4 regions of the Sphingobacterium sp. UBA5639 genome follow, and region 2 is predicted to be linked to each of the others. Evidence: riboswitches for the same ligand, from Rfam matches in the RefSeq annotation. Region 2 holds a riboswitch; each other region holds the start of a gene.
What was found. Region 2 has a riboswitch for S-adenosylmethionine ahead of B4Z90_RS00080 (5-oxoprolinase). Riboswitches for the same ligand answer to the same signal wherever they lie in the genome.
Positions count from the first base shown of each region.

Region 1: another riboswitch for S-adenosylmethionine. It lies ahead of metE (5-methyltetrahydropteroyltriglutamate--homocysteine S-methyltransferase); the one in region 2 lies ahead of B4Z90_RS00080 (5-oxoprolinase).
Region 3: another riboswitch for S-adenosylmethionine. It lies ahead of B4Z90_RS19550 (O-acetylhomoserine aminocarboxypropyltransferase/cysteine synthase family protein); the one in region 2 lies ahead of B4Z90_RS00080 (5-oxoprolinase).
Region 4: another riboswitch for S-adenosylmethionine. It lies ahead of B4Z90_RS17850 (methylenetetrahydrofolate reductase); the one in region 2 lies ahead of B4Z90_RS00080 (5-oxoprolinase).

Region 1 covers NZ_DIJR01000006.1:119,811-122,970, reverse strand. The annotation lists gene B4Z90_RS06270 (sensor histidine kinase) at 1-676, shown strand, start outside; gene B4Z90_RS06265 (response regulator transcription factor) at 779-1,468, shown strand; SAM riboswitch class I at 1,653-1,756, shown strand; gene metE (5-methyltetrahydropteroyltriglutamate--homocysteine S-methyltransferase) at 1,835-3,160, shown strand, end outside.
Region 2 covers NZ_DIJR01000001.1:14,825-17,984, reverse strand. The annotation lists gene B4Z90_RS00090 (TolC family protein) at 1-522, opposite strand, end outside; gene B4Z90_RS00085 (DUF3050 domain-containing protein) at 787-1,557, opposite strand; SAM-I-IV-variant riboswitch at 1,768-1,861, shown strand; gene B4Z90_RS00080 (5-oxoprolinase) at 1,929-2,192, shown strand; gene B4Z90_RS00075 (hypothetical protein) at 2,223-2,528, opposite strand; gene B4Z90_RS00070 (DKNYY domain-containing protein) at 2,692-3,160, shown strand, end outside.
Region 3 covers NZ_DIJR01000030.1:77,536-80,695, reverse strand. The annotation lists gene B4Z90_RS19555 (homoserine O-acetyltransferase family protein) at 1-308, opposite strand, end outside; gene B4Z90_RS19550 (O-acetylhomoserine aminocarboxypropyltransferase/cysteine synthase family protein) at 342-1,652, opposite strand; SAM riboswitch class I at 1,908-2,020, opposite strand; gene B4Z90_RS19545 (FUSC family protein) at 2,203-3,160, opposite strand, start outside.
Region 4 covers NZ_DIJR01000029.1:222,246-225,405, forward strand. The annotation lists gene B4Z90_RS17845 (hypothetical protein) at 1-840, shown strand, start outside; SAM riboswitch class I at 1,070-1,172, shown strand; gene B4Z90_RS17850 (methylenetetrahydrofolate reductase) at 1,243-2,199, shown strand; gene B4Z90_RS17855 (DUF2723 domain-containing protein) at 2,444-3,160, shown strand, end outside.

The sequences.
Region 1 (3,160 bases), on a different contig from region 2:
GGATTTCATCAACAACATGACGCATGAGTTTAAAACACCTGTTGCAACAATTATGATTGCCAGTGAGTCACTTAAAGATCCAGACATCAATGCCGACCACAAGCGCGTTCAGAAATTGGCTAATATCATCTACGACGAAAATGTTAGACTCGGAAATCATATTGAACGTGTGCTCGATTTGGCAAGACTAGAAAAAGAAACGCTAAAACTCGACCAGGTAGAAGTATGCATCAATGATCTTGTTTCGGCAGTAACGGACAGTATGCAGCTACGGATGCAAAATATTGGCGGGAAATTCAGTATAGATCTTGCAGCGACCAAGGATGTTGTCGTTGGTGATGAGTTACATTTTTCCAATGTATTTTACAATCTTTTGGATAATGCCATCAAGTACAGCAAAGGAGATTTACATGTCAACATCAATTCAAAAAATGTTGGCGACACCATTGTTGTCACCATAGCCGACAATGGTATTGGGATGAGCCGGGATCACCTGCAAAAGATTTTCGACCAGTTTTACCGTATTCCAACTGGGAATGTTCATAATGTCAAAGGATTTGGCCTTGGCTTAAGTTATGTACAGGACATTCTGAGAAGGCTGAACGGAAAAATTACAGTTAAAAGTGAAAAAGATAAAGGCACGACCTTTGAAGTAATTTTGCCTATTAAAAAATAAAACGTTCCTTTTTTGTATATTTCCTCTTTAAAAAATTTCAAAGGTTGAGGAAGGCTGATTTATCAGCATCAAGGGACATTGGTGAAAATTAATATATTCATTATGCAAAAGATATTATTAGCAGAAGATGATCCTAATTTGGGGGATCTTTTAAAAGACTATCTCGAATTAAAGGGAAAATTTGACGTCACATTATGCACGGATGGAGATGAAGCGATTTCTCAATTCAAAAAAAATAACTACGACCTTTGTATTTTTGATGTCATGATGCCAAAAAAGGACGGATTTACAGTTGGACGTGAAATCAGAAAAACAAACAATACTGTTCCTATTATCTTTGCCACAGCAAAGGGGATGATGGAAGATAAGACCGAAGCCTTTGAGCTAGGAGGAGATGATTATATCACCAAGCCTTTTCGAGTGGAAGAATTATTGCTCCGCATCAATGCTTTGCTGAAACGCAGTGTTCGAGACAAAGAAGAAGAAGTGGTTGCGGATAAATTTGAAATTGGCGATTATTTCTTTGATTATACAAGTCAGCAGATTTCTTACAAAGGACAGATGCAAAAACTCTCCACGAAAGAAGCTGAACTACTCCGCTTGCTTTGCTTAAAGAAAAATGATGTGCTGACCCGGGAAGAAGCGTTGTTAAAAATATGGCATGATGATAACTATTTTACGGGTAGAAGTATGGATGTATTTCTCAGTAAACTTCGTAAATATCTAAAAGAAGATAGCAAAGTTGAAATTGTCAATGTGCACGGAAAAGGTTACAAACTTTTGGTCAGCTAAAAAAAGGGGAATGAAAAATATAGTCATTCCCCTTTTTATGCTACACACGTATTCAAGCGTGACTTACTCGAATTCGTGGATGAAAATAAAAGAACAAAACAATTTCATCCTTAGTAGAATATAAAAAATTGACGCACTTTTATAAAAAATTTGCATTTCAAAAAGAAATGTTCTAACTTAGCGTCGCTTATAGAGAAAGGCAGAGGGAATAGACCCGATGAAGCCTTAGCAACCTGTCCCTTGACAAGGTGCTAAATTCTACCCTACTTGATATGGGAATGATAAGCCGAAGTCACCAAATTCTAGTGTGTCCTTCTCTCTCTAGCAAGAAATATAGTTGAAAAAGAAATATTAAAAACATTCATTATGTTATTGACTAACAATTTAGGTTACCCTCGTGTGGGCGCGTTCCGCGAATTGAAAAAAGCCAATGAGGCCTATTGGGCTAAAAAATCTTCTGTTGAGGAATTATTGGACACAGCAAAAAAAATTCGTGAAGGCAATTGGAAAACACAAAAAGATGCTGGAATAGATTTGATCCCTTCCAATGATTTCTCTTTTTACGATCAAGTATTGGATTTAACCCTCACTGTTGGTGCAATTCCTGCTCGCTACCATTCTTTATTGAATAAAGTAGACAACAATTACAGTTTAGATCTATATTTTGCCATGGCGCGCGGTTTCCAACAAGAAGGAATCGACGTGACTGCAATGGAAATGACCAAGTGGTTGGATACGAACTACCACTACATGGTACCAGAATTCACCAAAGATCAAGAATTCAAATTGACTTCCGAAAAATTCTTAAATGAATACAACGAAGCAAAATCATTGGGCATCGATACTAAACCAGTTCTATTAGGTCCTATTACATACCTTTTGATCGGTAAAGAAAAAGAAGCTGGCTTCGACCGTATCGATTTATTGGATAAACTTATTCCAGTATATGAGCAAATACTAGCTAAACTAGCTGATGCTGGTGCACAATATGTTCAGATTGACGAGCCTTTCTTAGCATTGGATTTAGATGCTAAAGTAAAAGCTTTATATCAACCTACTTTCGAAAAATTAGCTGCAGCAGCAAAAAATATCAAATTAATCGCAACGACTTACTTCGAATCTTTAAAAGACAACGAAGATATCGCAGTTAACCTACCTATCCATGCTTTACATTTGGATCTGGTACGCGGTGAAAATCAATTGGATACGGTATTGGCTAAAGTTCCTGCTTCATTAACATTATCTTTAGGTATTGTTGAAGGCCGTAACATCTGGAAAAATGATTACGAAAAATCATTGGTTAAAATCAAACAGGCTGTTGATGCATTAGGAAAAGACCGTGTATGGGTAGCTCCTTCTTCATCACTGTTGCACGTTCCTTTTGACTTAGACAATGAACACAATGAACAATCGCTACCAGCTGAAGTAAAAAACTGGTTAGCATTTGCTAAACAAAAATTAGCTGAAGTAAAAGACTTAGCCGTACTAGCGGAGGGAGAAGTTGATGCTGAAACAGCAAAACGCTTCGAAGCGAACAAAGCGGCTGCTGAAAGCCGCCGTACCTCTCCATTGATCCACAAACCAGAGGTTAAAACACGTACAAGCAATATTACTGATGACGATGCAAAACGCACTTCAGCATTTGCAGACCGTAAAGCAGCGCAACAAGCGAAATTCAACTTACCGGCGTTC
Region 2 (3,160 bases):
CTTATACAGATGCTCAATCTCCTTGAGCTGTACCCGTTGATCAGCAATATCCTGCTCGATTAAAGATCGGTTACTATACGACAGTTCCAAATCCAAAAAAAGATTGCAAACCTCCAATTTCGTCTGTGCTGCGGCATTCTTCCAATCGATTCTAGCCAGCTCATTTTCCAGTTTTTTGGACTCTATTTTCATTAGGTCCCGATGCCCATTGTAGAGGTTCAGATAAAAATCCAGGCCGCTATCGTACAAGTAATGAATGATATCATGCTGGGAAGGTTTATTTAAAAGCCCCTGGTCATATACAGGCATATTACTTGCATAACTAGCAGAAGCTCTGGCGGAAATCTTAGGGAGCAACTCCATGCGTTGCTGCTGTACTGCCACCTCAGTTTCTTTGAGCTGCAAATAGGACTGCTCGATGTATTTACTGTTTTGTAGTGCTTTGTCGATCATGTCTTTCAGCGACATACGCAAAGAATCGAGGGCGAAGGTGTCCGAAATAGCGCATACTAACAATCCCATGGTTAGTATGCCTTTTGCCCAATAGGGAGGAAAAAAGTTCACGTGTGCTATGTAATTTTTTTGCGTTGCAAACTTAGACACTTATTGGAACTTGGATTTCTTCACAAACGCCAATATGTTATGGAAAAAAGACATTTTTTCATCAATTCAAACAAAAAGACCAATATCTGCCAAGAAGTCCTTACAATATCCTTTTTTACAGCACATAAAAAAGGCCTTTCAAATCATGATTTGAAAGGCCTTTCTCGACGGTATAATAATAGATTATCCGTATAAGGAATCTTCTATTGCATTCCACAACTGGATTCTCTTTTGTAGCGCAACTTTACTGATCTCTTTCATTTCCGTCCATTTAACCTCATCGTCCTTCGCAAGATCTGTGATCATCTGCATCGCCAACGGTCCATGCTCGTCGCCGTCAAGATCAATATGGCGTTGAAAATAATAAATAAAGCTATCCAGATTGGCTGTAGGAAAGTTTGTTTTAATTTCTTCCAAAATAGAGGTAAACATTCCCGGGATAAGATCTTCGCGTCCAAATGTAAATGCTGCAGCAATTTTATGCACCTCGCCCTCAGCAATCACTTCGAATGTAAAATTCAAAAAGTCTTTGATCCGCTTGTCCAATGTGGTCGTTGCAATGACATCGAATATGTTGCTCGATTTTTTGGCTTGAGCAATAAATTTGTTGACCAGATGAAGGTCGGCACCCATGGCATCCATGGCGTCCAGATACATCTCAAAATGGCTCAAACGGCGGCCATCAATGTATTCATCCGACTCCTCAGCCAATACAATTTCGTTGATTAGATAGCGTGTTGATGGATGCTCACTCGCAAACCAAGGTAAAGTCGTACAGGTCAATTTAATCTGTAAAGCTTTTAGTAAAGACATAAAATCCCATACAGCGTACACATGCCCTTCTGTAAAAGAACGTAGATTCTTGATCGTTTTGATCTTACGATATAAAGGGTGTTGCAATAATACCTCGCGTTCGGCAGCAATGTATTCGTTAATTTCCGCAATTCTATTCATGGCGCAAAAGTATTGTCTTATCTCTATTTTTAAAAGTATTTTCGATGAGATTACAGTAACATGATAAATTTTTCGCCCAGCTATCCGCTTCATAACCAAATCACAGCCAACCACGCGCCTCGCTTTTGACCTCCGTATTCCTGTTGCTAACGCCCATTTACCCTTAAAAACAAAAATATTTTTTATTATAAAAAATAATCTACTATATTTGTAGAGTATTCAGAATTGCATGATGCAATACCAACCGAGTGCAGGCACCGCGGTGGTAAATTAATACGGGTTTCGACCAAAATAAACGTCGCTGAACGATTATTTTCCCCAACAAGATCTGGATACAGTTTATGGTTTAATCCTTTAAATTTTTAAATTGTATGGCTACTACAACAAATCTTTACCAACACTTACTGGAAAAATTCAGTTATTACTCAACAGATGAACTGATACAGCTCAACAATGACACCATTTTGGGACAAGGCTGGGGTTCAGCCAAGGCAACCTTTAGAACAGCTTTGATCAGTACGTTCTCCAAAAGAGGATTGGATCTTTCCAACATCATTTCCAAGGAAGACGGTTTTACCTCGGTGAAGCATGTCCCTGTACGCTTGGAACAGAATGTCCTGATTCCTTTACAGTAATCGTTATCGGCAAAAAAAGGTAGGCCTAGCCTACCCTTTTGTCAATGAGTGATGATATTTTAACGTATGATTGAGTGAATGTGCGGTCTGCCGGGCATCGTCCTGATAGGACGATAAATCTTGGCAGGCTCTGATATCTGCTACATCCACCTTGTTTCTTACTTTGCTGATGACCTGATTTAATTCCGATTTCCAGTTGCCCGGATCGCCAAAATCGTCCACCCAATTTTTGTTGATAAACCTTTTATAGTTCAAAAGCAAAATATACAATTCCTCACCACTACCGGCGCGATTGATTGACGTGCGCCAGTTCTCTAATTTTTCTTTAAAACTCATAACCAGCAATATACAAAAAAATATTTGGATTCCAAAATAGTTGCATTTGAAACGGATAAGGATAACGAGAAATAAAATGATAAAATGATTAAACCTTCGGTGAATTATCTTGGTCATAAAGGAGGGATTCAATATAAATATCATATTATAAAACAGATACATTATGGCCTTTATCCACTTAAAAAATATGCTTGTTATTTCCTTTGCATTGCTATGTATATTGGAGAAAAGTATTGCTCAACAAGGTCGTCACAATAAAAGATCTACGTCTCAGACGACGTTTCGACATGACAGAGAAAACGATTATGTCAACATAGGCAACCGGATCTTCTACAGGGATAAGATGGTCGAAGGTGTCGATGCACGATCTTTCAAAGACCTCGGCAATGCTTATGCAATAGACAACTGGAATGCCTATTATCGTGGCGTTAAGATTAAAGATGTATCGCCACATTCTTTCCAATCACTTGGTTGGGGATATGCCAAAGATAGTTGGAATGCCTATTATCGTGGCGTTAAGATTAAAGATGTCTCTGCGCCCAGCTTTAAAATACTGGATGAAGGATATGCCAAAGACAGTTGGAATGTCTATTATAGAGGCAATCGACTAAAAGATGTATCCGACCAAAGCT
Region 3 (3,160 bases), on a different contig from region 2:
GATAGGTAATAGGGTTGTCCGGTTGCTGGGTTTACAGATAGCGGATTACTGCTATTATATGCTGATCCTATGACATTGGCACAAATAATATAATAATCGTTTGCATCAAACAACTCACCTGTTCCAAAAAGACCGGACCACCAATCCAGCACATCTGCATTGGCCGTTAATGCATGGCAAACCCAGATCACATTGCTGCGATCTGCGTTGGGTTTGCCAAATGTTTCATAACTGATTTGTAAATCATTAAGCTCTCTTCCATTTTCAAATACAAAAGGCTCCGGGTGCAGATATATATGCTTACTCATTTCACGTTTAAGTTTTAAGCCGAAAAAATCTGATTATTTAATTTTATCAAAAGCTTGTTGTAAATCAGCTTTGATATCATCAATATGCTCTATTCCTACAGAAAGACGTAATAAGCCTTTGAAGACTCCGGCATTGGCTTGATCTTCATCACTCAATTGTTGATGGGTTGTAGCTGCTGGATGAATAATCAATGACTTCGTATCACCAACATTGGCTAAATGACTGATCAATTCTAAGCTGTCGATAAAGCTATTGGCCTTTTGCGCTGCGTCACCTTTAAGCTGGAAAGAAAGTACCGCGCCATAGCCATTTTTAAGGTATTTTTGTGCGTTAGCGAAGCTCGGAGAGCTTTTTAATCCCGGATAGTTTACTTTTTCTACCTGTGGATGCGCCTCAAGCCATTTTGCGACCTCTAAAGTGTTGTCTACATGGCGTTGCACCCGCAAAGACAAGGTTTCAAGTCCTTGTAATAATAAAAATGAATTGAAAGGGGAGAGTGCTGGTCCGAAATCCCGGAGCCCTTCCACACGCGCCCGAATGGCAAATTGAATATTTCCGAATGGTCCGCTTTCACCGAAAACTTCGGAAAATACTAAACCATGATAGCCTTCAGATGGTTCGGAAAATTGCGGGTATTTTCCATTGCCCCAATTGTAGTTTCCGCCGTCGACGATGACACCGCCAATGCTTGTGCCATGTCCACCGATCCATTTAGTTGCCGATTCAACAACCACATTTGCACCATACTCCAGAGGTTTAAATAAATAACCTCCGGCTCCAAAAGTATTGTCGACGATTAATGGTAAGTCATATTTTTTTGCTACGGCAGCAATTTTTTCAAAGTCGGGAATATTGAAACTTGGGTTTCCGATTGTTTCAACATAGATTGCTTTTGTTTTATCATCAATGAGCGCTTCAATTTTATCTGCTTCGGCGTCTGTTGCAAAACGAGCTTCGATGCCTAGGCGCTTAAAAGAAACTTTAAACTGGTTGAATGTACCGCCGTATAAGTTGGATCCCGCAACAAAATTGTCACCACTTTCCAAAATATTATTTAAAGCTATAAACTGTGCCGCCTGGCCGGATGCAACAGCAACAGCTGCAACTCCACCTTCCAGTGCCGCAATACGTTGTTCGAAAACATCCGTAGTAGGGTTCATAATCCGTGTATAAATATTACCGAACTGCTTTAATGCAAATAAGTTTGCGCCGTGTTCGGCATTTTCAAATACAAAAGATGTTGTTTGATATATAGGAACTGCTCTAGATCCCGTAGTAGGGTCAGCGACTTGGCCAGCGTGAACCTGAAGAGTTTCGAATTTTAAATTTTTGTTTGAAGACATAATATATCAGATTTTAAGGGTTCAAAAAGAAATTGCAAAGTAAAAAGAGAAGCATACACACCTCCTTGAAGGGTCTGTTAAATCTTTATCCAAGAAAACGGAAATGATTTTTAACAAGCATGGAAGTGCATATGCATACGCATTCGCATCGATACAATTGTACGATGGGTTACACTTTCGCTTATCGTGCGGTTCACTTGTGTTGAACCTGAATTTTTAATGGACTTCAGTAATTTAATAATCATTGTCTTATGTCATTTATATGCTCCAAAACGATATTGTTTTGGACAGGAATTGGCACCTTTTCAAACAAATTGAAGGTTGCCAGTGGGTCATTGAGCCAGTCTCTCGCCACTTCTTTATAAATCAAGACCTACTGATGAAGGGAGGTGTTGATTAGAAATCTTCTTTCGAAGACGACACAAATATAAACTCTTTTTTTATTAAAGCAAAAGAAATGCTATTTTTTAGTTAAAGGAATTTTGAATAACATGCCGATTGGAATCGCATATCTTCCGATGAAACCGCAAAAGTAACTGTCAATCGGGTATTATGATTTCTTTAAATTGATCCGTTCTGCAGTTTGATTTAAATCTGTTAGAAGAGGTTTAAGCGCATCGATTCTACTATGGATATCATAGGCGAGGTGGCGATTCGTCTTTTTGTTTAAAGATAGCGAGAGGCCCACCAAATGGGAATTGACCTGATATGCGAGTGCTTGAAAATGGTGAATATGTGACCAATCCATCCATTTGTGCTCGGGTTCTTGTTTCATTTGATTGATGGCGTCTGAAAACAGGGCCATGGCGGTCTGCGCCTTTTTACGAGCCAGTCGTATATCAAACGAACTTTGTCGTTCGTCCGACAGACGGTTATTGATGATCTGGAAATAATGCGCGTTGTAAAGGGATACCTCTTTTGCCAGCTGAACCATGCCTGTGCTCTGGCGTACAGGTATCAAGAAATAACCCGCTATAGCCAAGAATGCTCCAATCAGTGTGAAAAGTATTCGGCTGCCTAAAATGAGATTGATGTTCCCTTCGAACAGATTGAGCGCAATCACAATTCCCAAGGTAATGAAGATGACACTGACCATATAATTAGATCGGTTGAACAAAAAGAATCCAAAAAGACCCAATGCAGCTATGGTTAGGAGTGCTGGAAGAAAATGAATAGAAATTAAGCAGAACACACCAACTATAATACCCGAGAATGTACCGACAATACGTTCTATATTACGGGTTTTTGTCATTGAAAATGCTGGCCTGGCAACAATAGCGATCGTCAGTAAGATCCAATAGGTATATTTAAAATCCAAAAATAAAATACCGATCAATGCACCTGTTCCAAAAAGAAGAGCCATCCGAACCGCAAATCGAAAAAGCGGATTATTCAGATGGAGTTTACTTTTTAGATCAGCGAGATTACGTAATGGTCGACTGATAAATTGTTGGTACTCGCTGGTGTCAATCTTATCCTGAATTTCCTGATTTTGATAAAAAGCGACC
Region 4 (3,160 bases), on a different contig from region 2:
TTACTGCTGTTATTCACACTCTCATTGTCTTCGTGTACTTTCTTTGGGAAGAAAAAGGAGTTTCCTGAAGGCAACTACCAAATGATATTGGGCTATCCAAATGATGAGTATCATAAATTAAAAAGAGAATCTCCCCAAAATGTGGAGGCAGATACCTATGGTAATGATCCTATTCTATACCGATCCTTTCTTTCGCTTCATGATAAGGACCAGTTTGTCATGGCGATTGATGATATCTTACTCTTTGGTAAGTATAAATTTGACGGTGATAGATTAGAATTGACGGATGAGAAAAAAGGTAGTGTCGCTTTGGATATTGTTAAAATAAAAAAAGATTTTGTTCAGCTGAGAGGTGATTTTTCACAGTTTAGCTCAGCACGTATACCCACTAGTGAAAGACTTTATATCAACTTTGCGTTAGATAAAACCCTTATCCGGGAAACGCCCAGTAAATTTGATAGCCAAGTGAATTTATGGCGAAATGCTCCGGTAAAATCGGAAAGTGAAAAGGAGATAAAAGCCAGGGCCTTGAATTTTGTAGATTATTCTATCGCTTATTTCCAACACATATCAAGCTCTGGTACTCATCACGATTATCGAATGGATGGTGTCGAATCACCAATTATTTATGCCGAGAATGGCATTGTGCTCAAGGCATGGGCAGATGTTCCTGATTCTTGGAAGGAATTATTTTACAACGAAAAAGAGGCATTAGTCGCCTATCACTATTTATTTGACGGATTTAAATATGGATCGAAAGAGGAGTACCATGTTACAGGACTCTTATTGGTCACATTTTATCTCAAAAATTTACGAAATTCTTTGGCAGCTAATCTTTAGCCAATGTTCTTGTGGCATAGTCAATCTCTTCGCTGTCTATGATCCTCGATCGTTAATTCTACTGGTTTTTCTAGGTCTTTAACTATTGGTATGGTGAAGAATCCTGTCGTTGCATGGATACAAAGCTAAAGTGACGTTGAAACATCGTTTATTGAAGTCTTTTTGCTGCTATTTTTGCCTTTTCGAAAAATAATTTTTGTCTTTTGATTTTTTAAAACGATATTAGCAACGCTTATAGAGAAAGGCCGAGGGACTAGACCCGTTGAAGCCTTAGCAACCTGTATTGTTCAAGGTGCTAAATTCTACCCTACTCCATGTGGGAAAGATAAGTTACATGTAGATAAACGATTCCTCGACGTGTGCGTTTCGATGTAAGCCAACCAAACTAAAAACAGTTTTTTAATGAAGATTATCGATCATATCCAGAATGCCAAAGGAAAAACATTGTTTTCTTTTGAGCTATTGCCACCGGCGAAAGGGCAGGGCATCCAAAGTATTTTTAAAACCATGGATGAACTGATGGAGTTTAAACCTCCTTTTATCGACGTCACCTACCATCGGGAAGATTATATCTATAAAGAGCATGCGAGTGGATTGCTGGAACGTGTTTCCTATCGTAAACGTCCTGGGACAGTGGCGATATGTGCTGCAATCATGAATAAATATAAAGTGGATGCGGTGCCACATTTGATATGTGGGGGTTTTACAAAAGAGGAAACTGAAAATGCATTGATCGATTTGAACTTCCTGGGGATAGATAACGTTTTGGTGTTGCGGGGTGATGCACGTAAGGGCGATGCCGATTTTATACCAACCGATGGTGGACATGCTTTTGCAACAGACCTATTGGAACAGGTAACCGATATGAATAAAGGAAAGTATCTGCATGAAGACATTATCACGTCGGAAAAGACTGATTTTTGCATCGGAGTAGCCGGGTATCCCGAAAAGCATTTTGAATCTCCAAATTTCAATACTGACTTTAAATATCTGAAACAAAAAGTCGATATGGGAGCAGAGTTTATTGTGACTCAGATGTTCTTTAATGTTGAAAAATACAAGGAATTTGTAACAAAATGTAGGGACAATGGAATCCATGTGCCCATTATTCCGGGATTAAAACCACTGACAACAAAAAAGCAATTGGTGACCTTGCCAAGAATTTTTCATTTAGATATTCCAGAGGAACTGAGTGACGCTGTCGCGGCATGTAAAACGAATGCCGACGTCAGACAGGTAGGTGAAGAGTGGTTGGTACAACAGTGTCAGGAGCTGATTAAATTTGGCGCTCCGGTATTACATTTTTATACGATGAGTAATCCTGGTCCAACAAAGAAGATTGTTGAAAAACTAGCCTAACTCATAAAATGATAAAAAAGGGAGCAGATAAGCTCCCTTTTTTTATGATAATATTCATTGTGAAAGCCTGAAATAGGTTGAAAGTCTCGGCAGCGTGGTTTAGGTCGATCTCTATATTCAGCGTTGAATAGCCTGTTTATAGTCAGGTACTGGTGTTAAATAGTGTTAATTCGTGTGTCGGAGTCAGGATAACTTTTTAACTTAAAGTGCTAAAAAGGATTTTAACAATAGACCAATTGACCTTATGACGTACAATAGATTAAATTCTCTACTCGGTTTTGCTTGCGGACTAATTGCCACCTGTGTATATATCGCTACAGTTGAAAAGACGGTAAGCTGGTGGGATTGCGGTGAATTTATAGCCTGTGCCTATAAATTGGAGGTGGCACATCAACCGGGAGCACCATTGTTTCTTCTTATTCAGAATATATTTTCTAATCTCGCTTTAGGGAATAAGGGGCAGATCGCCTATTGGATGAATATAGGTTCTGCAGTTTGCAGTGGAATTACTGTTACCTTTTTATTTTGGACAATAACCGCCATTGCTAAAAAGCTACTCAACAAAGACAAACAAGCTCCTTTGTCAACCTACCTGCAGATCTTCGGCGCAGGAGTTGTCGGTGCAATGGCATTTAGTTTCAGCGATTCATTTTGGTATTCGGCGGTAGAATCTGAAGTTTATGCAATGTCTTCGTTATGTACAGCAGTCGTATTTTGGGCAATTTTAAAGTGGGAAGTCCGTGCAGATGAAGACGGTAGCGATCGTTGGCTGGTTTTTATTGCTTTTGTTATGGGGCTTTCGATCGGAGTGCATCTATTAAATCTTTTAGCAATCCCGGCTATCGCGATGGTTGTTTATTTCCGAAGAGCGCGACAGGTTAATGCGAAAGGGACAATAAAAGCTTTCCTCGTCGGAGTGCTGATCTTAGGGGCCGTTTTGTGGGGAATTATTCAATGGTTA